DNA from 3 places in the Arthrobacter sp. LAR12-1-1.1 genome. Region 3 is predicted to be linked to each of the others. Evidence: predicted binding sites of a transcription regulator. Region 3 holds the regulator's gene; each other region holds the start of a gene.
What was found. The regulator HrcA, encoded in region 3, represses chaperone genes, less so after heat shock. The targets are predictions, from matches to a motif close to TTNGCACTCGNNNNNNNCGAGTGCNAA.

Region 1 (5,894 bases), on a different contig from region 3:
CCCATTCGCCGTTGATGTGCAGGAACCTGGGCCGGAATCCCTCGTCGCGAAACCCAAGTTTCTCCACCACCCGCAGGCTCGGCGCGTTCTCCGGCCTGATGTTGATCTCCATGCGGTGCAGCCCAAGGGTGCCAAAGCAATAGTCCGTTGCCATGGCCACGGCGGTCGGGGCGATTCCCCGCCCGGCCCGTTCCTTGTCGACCCAATAGCCAAGCGTCGCCATCATGGCCGATCCCCACACGATCGAGGACACAGTCAACTGCCCCACGATCACCGGTGCCTGGTGGCCGGGCGTCCATTCCGCGATCACGAAGGGCAGGGCAGTGGCCTGCGCGGCCTGGGCCTTGAGCGAACGCACCATCTGCCGGTAGTCCGGCAGGCCGCCGCCGGGGACCGGGTTTGACGCCTCCCAGGGGGCCAGCCACTCGCAGTTACGGGACCGGAGTGCTGTCCACTCCTTGCGGTCCCGGTACCGGATCGGGCGCAACACGATCTCGCCACTCTCCAGGGTCACCGGCCAGGTGAAGCTGCCCCCCACGGGAGTTACTTTGCGAGGCTGGGGGCCAGGCTGGACGCGAAGCCGGGCAGCCATTCGCGCAGACCCGGGCCGAGGTCCTCACTGTCGCAGGCGAGCTGTACGCAGGCCTTGAGGTAGCTGAGCTTGTCGCCGGTGTCGTAGCGGCGGCCGCGGAAGACGACGCCGTACACGCCGTAGCCCTCGCCGGTGCCGGCCGAGAGCTCCTGCAGCGCGTCCGTGAGCTGGATTTCTCCGCCACGGCCGGGCGCGGTGCGCTCAAGCACTTCAAAGACGGCCGGGTGCAACACGTAGCGGCCAATCACGGCGAGGTTGGACGGGGCGTCCTCGACGTCGGGCTTCTCCACGAGCTGATTGACGCGGACGTAGTCCTCACCAACGATTGCCTCAACGTCGGCGCAGCCGTAGGCACTGATCTGGGACGGATCCACCTCGATCAGGGCGATCACCGACCCGCCGGTCTTGGCCTGGACTTCGATCATGGTGCTGAGCAGCTCATCGCGGGCATCGATGAGGTCATCGCCCAGGAGGACGGCGAACGGCTCCTGCCCGACGTGCTGCTTGGCCCGGAGGACGGCGTGGCCAAGGCCCATGGGATCGCCCTGGCGGACATAGTGAATGTCCCCTAGGTTGCTGGCGGCCTGGATGGACTCGAGCTTCGCCGTGTCACCCTTCGCCTTGAGGGTGGACTCCAGCGCCGGGACGCGGTCGAAGTGGTCCTCCAACGCCCGCTTGTTGCGGCCCGTGATCATCAGGATGTCGTTCAGGCCAACATTCACGGCCTCCTCAACGACGTACTGGATGGCCGGCTTGTCAACTACAGGCAGCATTTCCTTGGGCATGGCCTTAGTGGCCGGAAGAAACCTGGTACCAAGGCCCGCGGCGGGGATGACGGCCTTACGGACGGAAGCGTTCAGTGTATTCACTCGACTAATCTAACGGAGGGACCAATCATTGCGTAATTTTTATTCGAACCGCCCGGCAGGCCCTCCCGACACCTGGCGGCCGGAAGAGGCAGAGGACAGGCCAGCTTGGCGTCTAAAGAGGAAATACGCTCCAGCCACAGGGCGAAGCGTTCCGCACTCCCGCCGGCCGCACAGGATGCTGCCGCGGCGGGCATCGCCCGCCACGGGCTCGAGTGGGCCTCCGGGCAGGCCCGCGGCCGCCAAGGCATCTTCGCGGTGTACCTCGGTGTGGGCGCCGAACCGCCCACGCTGCCGCTGTTGACGGCCATGACCGTTGCCGGGCACCGGGTGCTGCTTCCGGTGTGCGAACCCGATATCTCGCTCAGCTGGGTGTATTGGACTCCGCAGTCCGGGTTTGTACGCAGCCGATACGCCCCCATCCAGGAGCCTGTCGGAGAACGCCACAGCACCGCCGTAATGCGCGACGCCACGGCAGTCATCCTCCCGGCCACCGCCGTGGATTTCTCGGGCAACCGCATCGGACAAGGCGGCGGCTACTACGACAAGTTCCTTGCCGCCCTGGCCGCCATGTCCCCCGCGTCCGGCGCAGCGTCCGACGCTGTCGCGTTGCCGACTGCGGCCGTCGTCTATGACACGGAGGTGCTGCCCGCGGGCAGCATTCCCGCCGAGTCGTTCGACCGGAAGGTCGACGTGGCGCTGACCCCGGGCGGGATCATCCGGCTCGGCTGATGCCGCCCCGGCTGATGTGGGTTCCTGCCAAGGTGATAGAATTGGCACTCAGGCCCTGCGACTGCTAAGGGCGGAACCGGTCGATAGGCATATCGGCAGTGATTCCGGCTCGGCAGCACGGGACCTGCTCGTTTGCCCCAGAGTGAGGATTTCCAGTGCCCACGTATGCATACGCCTGCAAGGACTGCAGCCATGCCTTCGAGATCGTGCAGTCGTTCAGCGACAACTCCCTGACGTCCTGCCCCGAGTGCCAGGGCACGCTGCGCAAGAAGTTCAACAGCGTCGGCGTAGTGTTCAAGGGCTCCGGCTTCTACCGGACCGATTCCCGCGACGCCAAGGGCAGCACGGTTTCCCCGGCTCCTGCAGCTCCTGCGGCCACCCCCGCACCCGCCCCCGCGCTCTAGCAGGACACCCGCCTGCTTAGGGCGGGCCCGTCAGACGCCGGCCTGTTCGGCGCCGGCCCGTCAGGTGGGCCTCTGCTGGCTGAGTCAGCGTAATCCTTGGGCCGGTGGCCATTGTCCACATAGGCGGTTCTGCGGCTCCCGTCGATGCGCCCGGGTCCGTAGCGTGACGGCATGGCCCTTTCACTCAGCGCGGTTTCCCCGCCTTGGCCCTGGACGTCATCCACCCCTTCGTCCGGGGCACCCTCCACGGCGTCGTCCCTGCCGTCCCTCCCCACGCCCGTCGAAGGCTCCGGCCGCTGGGCACGCGCCGGGATCCGCGCCGCCAACCTTCCCGCCGCCACGTTGTCCGCGGCGGGCCGCCCGTTCCGGAGCCGGGGCCCGGCGAAGACCCGCCGGCAACGGCCTCCCGGCCGCCGTCCGTCACGGCGCCGCCTGCGCGGCTGGATGAACGGGAACCGGCGACTTATCGCGGCCCTCCTGTTCTGCATCCCGGCCGGCCTCACGGTTCAGCAGCTAGCTCCCGCGCCCACTGCCACGGTGGTTGCTTTCGCCGCAGCGGCGGATCTTCCCGCCGGAAAGACCCTGGAACCCGGCGATGTCAGCAGCATCAGTGTCCCGCCGGGCCTTGTGCCTGCCGGCAACCCCGGCAGCGAGACCGCGTTCGAGGGAAAACAACTGGCCGCACCGCTGCGCCAGGGCCAACTCCTCACCGATGCCCAGATCCTTGGCCCGGGCCTGCTCGCGGGAAGCCCGCCCGGCTCTGCGGCCGTGCCGCTCAGGATGGCGGATCCGGCCTCCATCCAGCTGGTCTCCCCCGGGCAGCTCGTCAACGTGGTGCTCACCGGCGGCAACGGCTTTGACCAACCCGGCGAAAGCCAAATCCTGGCCGAAGCCGTTCCGGTGCTCTGGACGTCAGTGCAGGGCGGCAATGCTTCGCCGTGGCCCGCCACCGCGGAGACGGACGGGCTGATAGTCGTGGCAGCGGCGGCCGACCAGGCACGCAGACTGGCGGGCGCCTCTACCCAAGGCAAGCTGTTCTTCGTCCTTGTGGCGGCCGCGCCGGGCTAGGCCTGGGCAGCGCGCCGCGCTGGGCCCCGGGCAGCCCGTCCGCCGGGTGATGCCGGCACCGCAGGCTCCGCGGTGCCGGCCACACAACGTCAGCCCCAGTGCGGTGGCTTCTGCTCCTGGAGCCATGCGTCGTGATCGTAATTGTCAGGCTGGTCACCCCAGCGCCGGGGGTCATCTTCCGCCGCCTTGTTCGGCAGCACGCCTTCGGGGACCGTGGCCGGCGCCTCCGAACGGCGGGACGGCTCCTTCGCCGTTTCCTGGTCCGGCCCGTCACCGGTCAACTCGCCGGACTTCGGCTCAGCGGTCTTGGGCTCAGCGGTCTTGGGCTCAGTGGCGCTGGTCGCGTCGTCCCTCTTGGCGCCGGTGTTGTCTCGGATGTCGCCGTCCGCACTCATGCCGCCGGCCTCCTTACTGCCTGAATTGCCTGTCATTCCTGTTGCTGGTTCCTGCCGGCGGTAGTCCTGGCCCGCAGTTCCGCGGCCTCGAAATACCTGCCCCGCGGGTTCGTCCGCCACGTGGTACTCAGCGGCCCGCGCCTGGTCAATCGCCAGGTGGTCGATGTCGTCATCGAAGAACCCGTGCGATGTCCGGAGCCGGCCGGACACGGCAGGTTTCTCCAACCCGAGGTAGCCGCCAATCCGATCGGCACAGGCCGAGGGATCTGTGAAGACCTCTATGGTCCATAGTGGCATGTAGCGCCAGCCAAGCCGCTCCAGGAGCTGCGGCCGGAGCCTGCTGCGTTCCCGGACGCTCATCCGCCGGTAGTGGCCGGTGCCATCTGACTCGATTGCTACCGGACGGGGAATATCAGCATCGTCCTGGCCGATCGTGGTCATCGGATCGGCGGCCGCCACCATGTTCAGGACGCCGTCGTACTGGTGCCATACCCGTGCCCCACGTGCCCGGAGCCGGTCGCCCAGGTCGGCCACGAGCGGATCGGCGCCGAGCGCCTGCTCGCTGGCCGCGGCCCGGGACGCGGGGCTGCCAAGATCTGTATTGCCCGCGATCTCACGGTCCAGCAGTTCATAGAAGTCCACGGCGCCGTGGCTGAGGCGGCTGACATCGAGGTCTTCGGGGCGGAAGCAACTGAGCACGTGCAGGGACCGGCGGGCTCGCGTCATCGCCAGCGCGAATTTGGCCCGGCCGCCGTCGGCGGAGAGCGGCCCGAGGCTGTGGAGGGTGCGCCCATGCGGGGTGCGGCCATAGCCCGGGGAAAAAATGACGTGGTCGCGGACCAGGCCCTGGGCCCGTTCCAGATCCACCACGCGGAAGGACTCGTCCCCCGCCGTGAAGAAGCTGCCGAGCATAGGGTAGTTGGGCAGCTGCGCCCTGATGGCCTCGCCGATTCGGGCGGCGTGGCGAAGGCTGCCGGTCACCACGGCCAGCGAGGTCCGCGGCCGGAGCCGGGCGTGCTCGAAGACGAGCTCCACCGCACGGTTCACCTCGGCAACAACCGATTCAACGCCGTCGTGGTCAGCGCTGGGCAGCCCCGTGCCGTCGGGCAGGTACTCCACGCTGAGGGTACGGTCAAGGCCCGTGGCGGATTGCCCCTCAGGGAGCCGGGAAAGTTCCCCGGCGTAGAAACCCTTGCTGAGCTGGCGCACCAGGTCTTCATCGACCGCACGGTACACGGTCCTCAGGTTCCAGACCGGAAGCACAGCGGAGAGTGCCCGGTACGAGCTCTCAACGCTTTGGGAGGAGCTCTCCCCGGCCGCGAGCCGTTCGACGCCCACGGTAAAGGTCCGGGGGCTGGCAACCTGTTCGTCGCCGAAGGCGATGACCTGCCGGGACCGGGCGATGGCCGGAAGGACTGCCTGCAGCGAAGTCGTCTCCGCGTCGAGGATCACGACGGCGTCGAAGGTCTGCTCGATCGGCAGGAGGCCCGTCAGGAGATAGGGGCTGACGGACCATACCGGGACAAGGGTGGGCAGCAGCTCCTGCGCCTGGCCGCTCAGGGCTGCCAGGGTCACCCGGCCGTCCTTGAGCAGGCTGCGCAACAGCTCGGCCTGGCGGGGGTACGCCGCGATTGCCGTACGCCACCGCTCGGACAGGTTCCACCGCAGCCGGGCAGCACCACTGGCGATATGGGCATTGTCCGCGAGCCGGTACTCCGCCTCAAGCTGGCGCAGGGCGTCGCCGTCGGACATGGCGAGGTAGTCATCGCCGCTGATCATGGCTTCCAGGGCCGACTGCCACCAGGCCAGCTCCAGCTCGGCGGTCACCGACCCCTCC
Region 2 (5,894 bases), on a different contig from region 3:
GCGCCGGAAAAGGTGCAGCCAATGCTTGAGCAAAGCCATGGGCCGGCCCTGCTCGTAGCGGCCGACGAACTGCAGCGTCATGAGGAAGGCCGAGATCAGCAAGAACACGTCCACGCCGCCGGAGACCCGGCCCAGCCAGATGTGGTAGCTCATGACCATCAGCACGGCCAGGGACCGGAGTCCTTGGATTTCTGGCCTGAACGTGGATTTTCGGCCGGCCTTGGGTGCGGCGGGGCTGGCCCTGTGCGCGGCACTATTGCGGGCAGGCAGGGGCGAGGTTCTTTGCTGTGTCATAGAACAACCCCTCAACCAGATAACCAAAGCGTCCATGTTACCAAAACGTAATTTTGATGGCCAATCGTCGCAGCAGCCACCGATCTCCATTGAGGCACGCCAGGGTGTGAGTTTCCAGTGAATTCTCGGCGCCGGTGCGGCGCCTGCCTGGTCAAGGCGCCGGAATCCGGGCAATTTGCCGCCAGAATCCCGGCAGAACCGCGGCGGGTATGCAGCAGACGTGCGTCCGGCGGCGGTAGGGCGGCGGCAGAAAAAGGGCAGAAAAAAGACGGCCCGGCAAGATGCCGGGCCGTCCCCTTTGCGGGCAGAACCTAGTGCCTGTGGCCTGCGTGCTCGTCTTCGTCAGCCGGCTTCTCCACCACGAGAGTTTCCGTGGTGAGGACCAGCGCCGCGATGGAGGCCGCGTTGCGCAGAGCCGCACGCGTCACCTTCACGGGGTCGATGACGCCGGCCGCGATCAGGTCTTCGTATTCTCCGGACTTGGCGTTGAAGCCCTGGTTCACGGAGGATTCGGCCACCTTGGCAGCCACGACATAGCCGTCGAAGCCGGCGTTCTGGGCGATCCAGCGCAGCGGCTGGACCAGGGCGCGGCGGACGATGCCGACGGCCGCAGCCGCGTCACCTTCGAGGGCCTGGACGGCAGCGTCCTCGTCGAGCGCCTTCAGCGCGTGGATGAGGGCGGAACCGCCGCCGGCCACGATGCCTTCTTCGAGGGCAGCGCGGGTCGAGGACACGGCGTCCTCGATGCGGTGCTTCTTTTCCTTCAGCTCAACCTCGGTGGCAGCGCCGACCTTGATCACGCCGATGCCGCCGGCCAGCTTGGCCAGGCGTTCCTGCAGCTTTTCCTTGTCCCAGTCCGAATCGGTGCGGGTCAGCTCGGCGCGCAGCTGGGCAACACGGGCGGCGACGTCCTCGGCCGAACCGGCGCCGTCGACGATTGTGGTGTTGTCCTTGGTGATCGTGATGCGGCGTGCGGTGCCCAGCACCTCGAGGCCAACGGTGTCCAGGCTCAGGCCCAGCTCCGGGGAGACAACCTGCGCACCGGTGAGGGTCGCGATGTCCTGGAGCATGGCCTTGCGGCGGTCACCGAAGCCCGGCGCCTTGACGGCGACGACGTTCAGCGTGCCGCGGATGCGGTTGACGATGAGCGTGGACAGGGCCTCGCCCTCGACGTCTTCGGCAATGATGAAGAGCGGCTTGGAGCTCTGCAGCGCCTTTTCCAGCAGGGGCAAGAAGTCCTGCACCGAGGAGATCTTGCCCTGGTTGATCAGGATCAGGGCGTCCTCGAGGACGGCCTCCTGGCGTTCCGCGTCGGTGACGAAGTACGGGGACAGGTAGCCCTTGTCGAACTGCATGCCCTCGGTGAGGACCAGCTCGGTCTGCGTGGTGGAGGATTCCTCGATGGTGATCACACCATCCTTGCCGACCTTGCCGAACGCCTCGGCCAGCAGCTCGCCGACCTCGTCGCTCTGGGCGGAGATTGCGGCAACGTTGGCAACCTGCGTGCCCTCAACCGGGCGCGCGTTCTCCAGCAGCCGGGCGGCGACGGCCTCGACCGAAACCTCGATGCCGCGCTTGATCTCGCCCGGTGCGGCGCCTGCCGCTACGTTGCGCAGGCCTTCCTTGACCAGGGCCTGGGCCAGGACGGTGGCGGTGGTGGTGCCGTCACCGGCAACATCGTTGGTCTTGGTGGCGACCTCCTTGGCAAGCTGCGCGCCAAGGTTCTCGTAGGGGTCATCCAGCTCGATTTCACGGGCGATGGTCACGCCATCGTTGGTGATCGTGGGGGCGCCCCACTTCTTGTCCAGTACGACGTTGCGGCCGCGCGGGCCCAGCGTGACCTTGACGGTGTTGGCGAGCTTATCGATGCCGGCTTCAAGCGACCGGCGGGCAGCGTCGTTAAACGCAAGCTGCTTTGCCATGGTTTTGTCCTTTCAAGACAGAACCCCGCGCAACTGATCCATTCAATGCGAAAGGATCGGCTGCGCGGGGGTCCAAGAGAGTTACTTTACGACGATCGCCAGAACGTCGCGGGCGGAGAGCACGAGGTACTCGGTGCCGCCGGTCTTGACTTCGGTTCCACCGTACTTGGAGTAGATGACGACGTCGCCAACGGCAACGTCAATGGGAACGCGGTTGCCGTTGTCATCAAAGCGGCCGGGGCCTACTGCAACAACTTCGCCTTCCTGCGGCTTCTCCTGTGCGGAGTCCGGGATAACCAGGCCGGAAGCCGTGGTCTGCTCGGCTTCGAGCGGGCGGACAACAATACGATCCTCAAGAGGCTTAATAGAGACCGACACTCGGACCTCTCCTTTTCGTCAGCAAATTCGTGGACTATGAAGCGGTGATGCCCAGGCGCGCAGACCGTCGTCGCGGTGCCGGCAGCGTGCCTGGCGGAACGCGCTTCATGTGTTAGCACCCTCCTAGGGAGAGTGCTAATGACGACTCTATGTAAATGGTTAGCACTCGGTCAAGGCGAGTGCCAGAAATTCGTTCCGGGTGAACATTTCCACGGCGGGACATGCCCAATTTTCGCGGCGTCCGGTGGGCACTTGGGGATCATGCTCTCTGCCCAGGCTGAGCGATGGACATGCCCCACGGGTGCGGGCTGCCCAGAGGGACATGCCCAATTTTCGTGGCGGCCGGTGGACACTTGGGCATCACGCTCTCTGCCCGGGCTGAGCGCTGGACATGCCCCACGGGTGCGGGCTGCCCGGGAGGACAAGCCCATTCCTGGCGCTGGACGCTGCACATACCCCACGGGTGCGGGCGGGCCAGAGGGACATGCCCAATTTTCGCGGCGTCCGGTGGACACTTGGGCATCATGCTCTCTGCCCGCGCTGAGCGATGGACATGCCCCACGGGTGCGGGCTGCCCGGGAGGACAAGCCCATTCCTGGCGCTGACCTATGGACATGCCCCACGGGTGCGGGCTGCCCGGGAGGACATGCCCACTCCTGATGCCGGGTGCTGGGCATGTCCCATGGACGATCGGGCCTTGCGGGCCCGCGCCTACTGGCCTGCGAGGTCTTCGAAGTCCACGTCCTCGCCGTCGTCTTCGTCCACGTCCTGGCCCTCGTCGTTGCGGTGTCGGTACATCAGCACGGCGCCGGCGGCGGCCAGCAGGATGCCTGCGATGAGGAAGATGATGCCGCCGAGCCGGGCAGCGGCGTAGGTGTCGCGGATGGCCCGGGCCTCGTCCGTGGCGTCCTGGACGTTCTTGCCACCGACGGAATACACGGTGGCGTTGAAGGAGTCGAGGAAGAAAATGATCACCAAAAGGGCAATGCACACGACGGCGATCACGGCGCCGGCGATCAGCGCCGGCCGGGCGTAGCTTGCGAGACCCTGCGGGCGCCGGCGCCCCTGCCCGGAGTAGTCGTTCCCGGCTGTGTCTTGCCCGGCTGTGTCCTCTGCGATGCTGTCGCCTGTCCCGCTGTCTTCCATGCCGTCAAGCCTAGCCCCCGCGGTCCGGTCACAGCGTGCCCGCGGAGCTCAACTACGCTGGATGGCATGACTGACGCACCGCAGGAACATATTGCCCCGATCCTCACGCCCGAGGGCTGGGAGCTGCTGGCGTCGCTGGGCCCGTACCGTGAGGACGAGGCCTTCCGCCTCACCGCGGCGTTGCGCAAGGCCGGCCACTCCCCCGAAATGGTCTCGGCGGTCCTCACGCAGTCCCGGCTGCGGACCAAGGCCGAGGCCAAGTTCGGGGAGTTCGCGCGGCAGATGATCTTTACCAAAGCCGGCCTGGAGCAGGCCACCCGGCTCACGGTGGCGGCGCGGCACGCGCAGCGGTTCGCGGAGGCCGGGATCGGCCACGTCGCGGATCTCGGCTGCGGGCTCGGAGCGGATGCGATGGCCCTGGCGTCCCTGGACCTGATGGTCACCGCAGTGGAAATGGACGAGGCCACGGCCGCCTGCGCCACGATGAACCTGATCCCGTTCCGCAATGCCACCGTGGTCCATGCGGATGCCACCTTGGTGTCGCTCGAGGGGGTCGACGGCGTCTGGCTGGACCCGGCCCGGCGCACCACGTCCACGTCGGGCACCAAACGGATCTGGGATCCGGAGGATTTCTCCCCTCCCCTGTCCTTCGTGGCGTCGCTGGCCGGCTCCGGCCGCGCCGTCGGAGTGAAGATGGGGCCGGGCATGCCGCACGATTCCGTGCCCGCGGATTGCGAGGCCCAGTGGGTCTCCGTCGGCGGGGACGTGACCGAGGTGGCCCTGTGGTTCAACGCGGTGCGGCGTCCCGGCGTGCGGCGCGCAGCCCTCCTGCTCGGCCCGCAGGGTGCGGCCGAACTCACCAGCGGCGAGGACTTCGACGGCGGCCCGGTGGCGCCCGTGGGACCCGTGGAGGGCTATCTGTACGAGCCCGATGGAGCGGTGATCCGCGCCGGGCTGGTGGCCGACGTCGCCCTCCAGCTGGGCGGGCACCTCGTGGACGAGCACATCGCCTACATCTGTGCCCCGGACCTGCGGGACACCCCGTTCGCCAAGGCCTACAAGGTCCTCGACGTGATGCCGTTCAACGTCAAAGCGCTCAAGTCATGGGTCAAGGACGAAGGGATCGGCGTCCTGGATATCAAGAAGCGCGGCACGGCCGTCACACCGGAAGAACTGCGCAAGCAACTCCTGGCCGGCGGAAGCGCAAAGCACAAGGGCAAGAAATCAGCCACCCTGGTCCTCACCAGGATCGGCGAGGACCGGGTGGCCATCTCGGTGGAGCCCGTCTAGGCACCGCCCGAGCAGGATCCCGGGGCTAAGCGGCCGGGCCGCCGGCCTATTGCAGTATTGGGCTACTGGGCCCGCATGAACTCCTCGGCGGACCTGATCTGTTCGTCCGTGGGCCGGATCCCGGTGTAGAGCACAAACTGCTCCAGCGCCTGGATCGTGGCTACCTCGGCTCCCGTGATCACGGTCTTGCCGGCCGCGCGGGCGGCCTTGATGAGAGGCGTCTCGGCCGGGAGGGCGACGACGTCGAACACCACCTTCGCGGCGTCGATGGCCTCCTGCGGGAAGGACAGCGCCGCCGCGTCCGGTCCGCCGGCCATGCCGACCGGTGTGACGTTGATGAGCAGGTCGGCCGTGCCGGTGCCGGACTCCCTGGAGCCCAGTTCCGCGCTCCAGGTGAAGCCGTACTGTTCGGCCAGGGCGCGGCCGGAGTCTTCGTTGCGGGCCACGACGGTCACGTCTTTGAAGCCGGCATCCCGCAGCGCGGCCACAGTGGCTTTGGCCATGCCGCCGGAGCCCAGGACCAGCACCGAGTAGTCCGTGGGGACGGCGTTGCTGTGCAGGAGCTGCTCGATGGCCGTGTAGTCGGTGTTGTAGGCCGTGAGCCGGCCGCCGTCGTTGACGATGGTGTTGACCGAATCGATGGCCTTCGCCGACGGGTCCATGACGTCAACGAGGGCGATCACGTCCTCCTTGTAGGGCATGGACACCGCGCAGCCCCGGATGCCGAGACCGCGCACGCCGGCGATTGCCTGGGCGAGATCGGTGGGGGCGAAGGCCTTATAGATCCAGTTCAGGCCCAGCTGTTCGTACAAGTGGTTGTGGAAGCGCGTCCCGTTGTTGCTGGGCCGGGCCGAGAGCGAGATA
Region 3 (5,894 bases):
CGAGAGAATCGAACAGCAGATGCTGGACCTGTCCCGGTGGAAACCGGTCTCCCAGATGCCATCCATCCGCAGGGACATCTCCATCGTGGTTCCCGCGGACATGGATACCGAAGTGCTCGGTGACCGAGTGCGAACAGCATTAGGCGAAAAGGCCGAGGACCTGGAAAGCGTCGAACTCTTGGCCCTAACTTCGTATGGAGACCTTCCGGTAAAAGCGCAGGAACGACTTCGCATCTGCGATGGGCAGGCCAACGCACTAATACGTCTGGTGCTGCGTCCCCTCGCTCGGACCATGACGGATGCAGAGGCGAATCAGATCCGGGACGATGTTTATCTGGCCCTGCACGAGGGGCCAGTCCGGGAGCTCATTGCAGGACAGAACCGAACGAATTAGGTATCAACTTTGTATCGGCCTCATATCGTTCCCGTTGCAGTTCCGGCGCCGGGACCGAAACCCGGCTGTCGCGCCGTGCCGGTGTGCCATGCTGGAATCCGGCTGTCCCAGGATCGCCGGGCTGCTCTCCGGCAGGTGAAGGATGGGGCGGTCACGAGCGGTCTACGACGGCTACAACGGATCATCGCCGCGGAACGCGGGGCATAAGAAGGGACAGCGGCATCAGGAAGCGTGAAGTTCAGCACTCATCGGTGGGGCGCGTCCGCCGCGCCGCGCTGGCGCTGGCGCTGCCCGCCGCCCTCCTCCTGTCCGGCTGCGTGGCGACGCCGCAGAGCGGCATCACGAACTCCAGCAGCCCGTCGGAGCTCATTCCCGTCCCGGCGTCGGGTGTGCCCACCACCAGCGCTCCGCTCGAAACAGCCCAGACGTCGAACAAGGCTCCGGTGTACTGGATCGGCCGGAGCAATGACAACGCGTTCCTCTACCGCGAGTTCCGTGACGTCCCTGACCAGGACAACCCCGTCACCCGCGCCCTGCGGGTGATGATGTCCCAGAAGCCGCTGGACCCGGATTTCTTCACGCCCTGGCAAAACCCGAAGAAGCTCGCGACGTCGATTTCCGGCAAGAATGTCATCACGGTGGATGTCTCGGCGGATGCCTTCAACAGCAACGTGGATGCGGCCATGGCCGAGCGCGCCATCCAGCAGCTCGTCTACACGGCGACGGCTGCCGCGGCCAGCGCAGGCCTTATCGATGCCGGACAGCAGATCCAGGTGGTTGTGCTGGTTGACGGTCACACGGACTACGTGGCCTTCAACCATGTCCGGCTGGGCGAGCCGACGTCCCGCAGCGCCGGGATGGTGGCACCTGTGTGGATCATTGATCCGCAGGAAGGCACCTCCGTGGCTGACGGTTCGGTCAAGATCAGCGGCCGGAGCACCGTCCAGGGCGGGAAGCTCCGCTGGGCGATCCTCAAAGTCGACGGTGACGGCGACAACGACAAGACGGCCTATCTCAACGGCAACGCCACGGCCTCGGCCGACTCCGTCAAGTCCGGGCTGTTTACCTTGTCCGTGAACCTCGGCCCGGGCCGTTACGAGGTCCGGGTGTCCCAGGTGGACGCGTCGGACAGCGCCAAGGAAGTGTTCCAGGACACCCGCGGCTTCACGGTTAAATAGTCTTTCGCGTCAAATGGTCTTGCGCGTCAAGAAGCGACGACGCCGGCCGCCGGTTACCAGCGGCCGAGGATGTCGCTGGCCAGTACGGTGGCGGCGGGCCCCGCGGTGGACGAGCGCAGCACATGGTGGCCCAACAGGGCCGTGACCGCCCCCGCGTCGCACAACCGGGTCACCTCCCGCGGGCTGATGCCGCCTTCAGGGCCCACGATCAGCAGCACTTCACGGGACCCGCTGTCGCCGGGCTGCGCGGTTGCCAGCCATGATTCGAGTACGTGCCGCAGCGGTCGGACGGCATCTTCGTGCAGGATGACCGCGAGATCTGCGGCCGCCACGGCCGCCTGCAGACCGGCGCCGTCCACTGCCGCCCGGACCTCCGGTATCCAGGCCCTGCGCGCCTGCTTGGCTGCTGCTGTCACCACCGACTGCCATTTGGCGTGCGCCTTCGCGGCCCGTTCAGCCTTCCACCGCACAATGGACCGCTCCGCCTGCCAGGGAATGACGGCGTCGATGCCCAGCTCGGTGGCCGTTTCGGCCGCAAGTTCGTCACGGTCGCCTTTGGCGAGGGCCTGGACCAGGACCAGCCGGGTCCCGGGCCGCGGCTCGTTGGCAACCTCGAGGCACTCGACGGTCAGCTCGCCGGGCAGGGCGGCGGTCACCGTGCCGGTCAGCCGCTTGCCCGCGCCGTCGGCGATGTCGACGGCCTCGCCGACGGCGATCCGCTTGACGGTGACGGCGTGGCGGGCCTCAGGGCCCTCCAGGACGAAGGCGGAGCCGGGGACCTGCTGGTCCAAGGTGCCGGGGGCGGTGAAGAAGACCGGGTTACTCACCGCTACAGGTTACCGAGCCTGTCCCGGAGTTTAGCGAAGACGCCGCCGCTGGCCGCGAGCTTTCCGGCCGTGAAGTGCTCGCCGCGCAGCTTGGCCAGCTGGCGGAGCAGGTCTTCCTGGGCGGCGTCGAGCTTGCCCGGTGTTTCGACCTGCAGGTGCACTTTCAGGTCACCGCGCCCGTGGCCTCGCAGGTGGGTGACACCAAGGCCGCGCAGTGTGATGATCTCGCCCGACTGGGTGCCGGCCCTGACGTCGATCTCCTGCTGCCCGTCGAAGGTGTCGAGGCTAATTTCGGTGCCGAGTGCGGCGGCCGTCATGGGGATGTTGAGGCTCGCGTGCAGGTCGTCGCCGTCGCGGACGTACGTGGCGTCGTTGTTGACCCGGATCTCCACGTACAGGTCCCCCGCCGGACCGCCGGCGGGCCCTGCCTCGCCCTGGCCGGACAGCTGGATGCGGGTGCCGGTGCCGACGCCGGCCGGTACCTTGACGGTCAGCGAGCGGCGGCTGCGGATCCGGCCCTGGCCGCTGCATTCGTTGCAGGGGTCCTTGATGACGGTGCCGAAGCCCTCACAGGACCCGCAGGGCGCCGAGGTCATGACCTGGCCCAGGATGGAGCGCACAGCGCGCTGGACCTGGCCACTGCCGCCACAGATGTCGCAGCGCACCGGGTGGGTGCCCTCGCGGCAGCAGGAGCCTTCGCAGGTGGGGCAGACGACAGCCGTGTCGACCTCAAGCTTCTTGTTCACGCCGAACACCGCGTCGCGCAGGTCAATCCGGACGCTGATCAGCGCATCCTGGCCGCGGCGGACACGGGACGCCGGGCCGCCCTGGCCGCCGCCCGCCCCGAAGAAGGTCTCGAAGATGTCTTGGAAGGCGAAGCCCTGGCCTGAGTAGCTGCCGCCACCGAAGCCGTTGTCGGTGCCGTTCTCGTTGCCGGTGGTGTCATACACCCGGCGTTTCTGCGGATCGGAGAGGACCTCATAGGCGTGGGTGACGGCCTTGAACCGGTCCGAGGCGTCTTCTCCTGGGTTCACGTCCGGGTGCAGGGTCCGGGCCAGTTTCCGGTAGGCCTTCTTGATCTCCTCCCCCGTTGCGTCGCGGGAGACTCCAAGAACGTCATAGTGGCTGCTCAAAGTGTGTATCTCTTCCTTTTCATACTGCCGGTGGGGCACTGCCTGTGGGGCAAGAAGTCGCGTTCGGTCCCGGGCCCGTCAGGGCCCCAGGATCCTCGAAAGGTAACGGGCCACCGCGCGGACGGCGGCCATGGTGGTGGGATAGTCCATCCGGGTGGGTCCAAGGACGCCGACCTTGGCCGTGGCGTCCGGCCCGTAGGCAGTGGCCACGACCGAGGCCTCGGCAAGACCGACGTACGGATTCTCCCGGCCGATGCTGACGGTTACGCCGCGCGGGTCTTCGGCCATTTCGCTGAGCAGGCGGAGCATGACCACCTGCTCCTCGAGCGCCTCCAGCACGGGGCCGATGCTGAGCGGGAAGTCCACATTGGAGCGTGCCAGATTCGCGGTACCGGCCATGACCATCCGCTCTTCGCGACTGCTCGTGGCCAGGGCTTCAAGGCCGCGGGCCAGGGCCTGGGCCGCTCCGCGGCTCGCCGGCGCGCCACTGGCGACGACCGTGGGCAGAAGCTGGGGCAGCAGGCTCAACGGCGTTCCGGAGAGGCTCGCCAGGAACCGTGTACGCAGCTCCGCCAGGGCGTCGTCGGGAAGGTCCTGCCCGACGTCGATGACGCGCTGCTCCACTTTGCCGGTGTCCGCTATGAGGACAATCAGCACCTTCCGGGGGGCCAGCAGCACGAATTCTATGTGCCGCACCTTGGCTCGGCTGAGCAGCGGATACTGCACGACGGCGACCTGGTTGGTCAGGTGGGAGAGGAGCCTCACGGTCCGGTCGAGGATGTCGTCGAGGTCCTCGGATCCTTCCAGCAACGCCTGGATGGCCCGGCGCTCGGCCGAAGACAATGGCTTCACCGCTGAAATCTGGTCAACGAAAAGCCGGTAGCCCTTGTCGGTGGGGATCCGGCCTGCGCTAGTGTGCGGTGCCGTGATCAGGCCTTCGTCCTCCAGCGCCGCCATGTCATTTCGGATCGTGGCGCTGGACACGCCAAGATGGTGCCGCTCAACGAGCGCTTTGGAACCAACGGGCTCACGCGAATGGACGTAGTCCTCCACGATGGCGCGCAGCACTTCGAGTTTGCGCGGTTCGCTCACGCTCCACCTCCAATCGACTGTCCCGCAGTCGGTGCCGCCCGCGTTGTCCGGTTCGCGCCCAGAAGCAGTACCCAGAAGTAATACTGAGACGGCCCTCTTCGGGACAAGGGTTAGCACTCGACATGCCTAAGTGCTAACCAGTCTAATATGAGTCGCCGCGTTGTTAGCATTGGATTCGCTCCAGGCGTGGCCCTCGCGATCGCGATTCCCGTCACGTCGGTGCCGAGACCGTGGCAGCCGCTGCCGTTGCCGCGCCGTCGCGGTCCGGTTCCGGCCCCGGAGAGTTCCACCGACCGCCGTACATTCCGAGTGCAAAGTAAGCGTGTAGAGATGTCGTACCAGAACTGGGGACCCCAGGACCTGTCCGCCCCCGCCAAGACCCAGTTGCCGGAAGTCCCGGTGGAACGCGGGATGGTCCTCGAGGAGGTCCAGTCCGGCTGGGTGGGTGCCGTGACCCGGGTGGAAAAATCCGGCGGCATGCACGTGGTGGCGTTGGAGGACCGGCGGGGCAAGTCCCGTTCCTTCCGCCTCGGCTTTGGCTTCCTGTTGGACGGCCAGCCGATCCGGCTGATGCCGCCGGCCCCGAAGAAGGCGGCGCCGGCCGCCGGTGCCGGCCGCACGGCGTCGGGTTCGGTGCGGGTGGCGGGGCACCGCGCACAGGTGGCCAAGGCCAGCCGCATCTGGGTGGAAGGAAAGCACGACGCCGAACTGGTGGAGAAGGTCTGGGGCGATGACCTCCGTGTGGAGGGCATCGTCGTCGAACCGCTGCACGGCATTGACGACCTCGCGGCCGCCGTGGCGGAGTTCGGGCCGGGCCCGGGCCGCCGCCTCGGCGTGCTCGTTGACCACTTGGTGGCCGACTCCAAGGAGTCACGGATCGCCGACGCCGTCATGGCGTCACCGGGCGCCGCCGGCAACGTCCTGATTGTGGGCCACCCCTACGTCGACGTGTGGCAGGCCATCCGGCCCGCGGTCCTGGGTATTGAGCAGTGGCCCGTGATCCCGCGCGGCGTCGACTGGAAGACCGGCATCCTCATGGCATTCGGGTGGCCACACTCCACGAAGGAGGACATCGGCCTCGGCTGGCAGAAACTTCTGGGGGCTGTCCGCAGCTATGCGGATCTGGAGGCGTCCCTGCTGGGCCGCGTGGAAGAGGTCATTGACTTCCTCACCGTGCCCTAGTCCGCCGCGGCGGACACTCCCTGATCTCCATTTCCGCGCCCGAGCAAGTATTCTTGGAACGGCGGCCGCGCACCCAGCGCGGTTCCGG

Region 1: a site for HrcA is predicted at 2,232-2,258, ahead of MRBLAR12_RS10050 (FmdB family zinc ribbon protein). Genes of this name have one in related genera too.
Region 2: a site for HrcA is predicted at 2,754-2,780, ahead of groES (co-chaperone GroES). Genes of this name have one in related genera too.

The regions. Positions count from the first base shown of each region.
Region 1 is NZ_JBEGIG010000012.1:421,299-427,192, reverse strand. Features, by position in the region: gene MRBLAR12_RS10065 (GNAT family N-acetyltransferase) at 1-538, opposite strand, end outside; gene galU (UTP--glucose-1-phosphate uridylyltransferase GalU) at 544-1,461, opposite strand; gene MRBLAR12_RS10055 (5-formyltetrahydrofolate cyclo-ligase) at 1,567-2,190, shown strand; gene MRBLAR12_RS10050 (FmdB family zinc ribbon protein) at 2,346-2,594, shown strand; gene MRBLAR12_RS10045 (RcpC/CpaB family pilus assembly protein) at 2,766-3,662, shown strand; gene MRBLAR12_RS10040 (AAA family ATPase) at 3,752-5,894, opposite strand, start outside.
Region 2 is NZ_JBEGIG010000012.1:396,710-402,603, reverse strand. Features, by position in the region: gene MRBLAR12_RS09980 (acyltransferase family protein) at 1-294, opposite strand, end outside; gene groL (chaperonin GroEL) at 606-2,216, opposite strand; gene groES (co-chaperone GroES) at 2,298-2,594, opposite strand; gene MRBLAR12_RS09965 (hypothetical protein) at 3,306-3,740, opposite strand; gene MRBLAR12_RS09960 (class I SAM-dependent methyltransferase) at 3,807-5,030, shown strand; gene MRBLAR12_RS09955 (shikimate 5-dehydrogenase) at 5,093-5,894, opposite strand, start outside.
Region 3 is NZ_JBEGIG010000001.1:736,480-742,373, forward strand. Features, by position in the region: gene MRBLAR12_RS03435 (hypothetical protein) at 1-394, shown strand, start outside; gene MRBLAR12_RS03440 (GerMN domain-containing protein) at 646-1,572, shown strand; gene MRBLAR12_RS03445 (16S rRNA (uracil(1498)-N(3))-methyltransferase) at 1,626-2,399, opposite strand; gene dnaJ (molecular chaperone DnaJ) at 2,402-3,532, opposite strand; gene hrcA (heat-inducible transcriptional repressor HrcA) at 3,611-4,624, opposite strand; gene MRBLAR12_RS03460 (DUF3097 domain-containing protein) at 4,955-5,806, shown strand.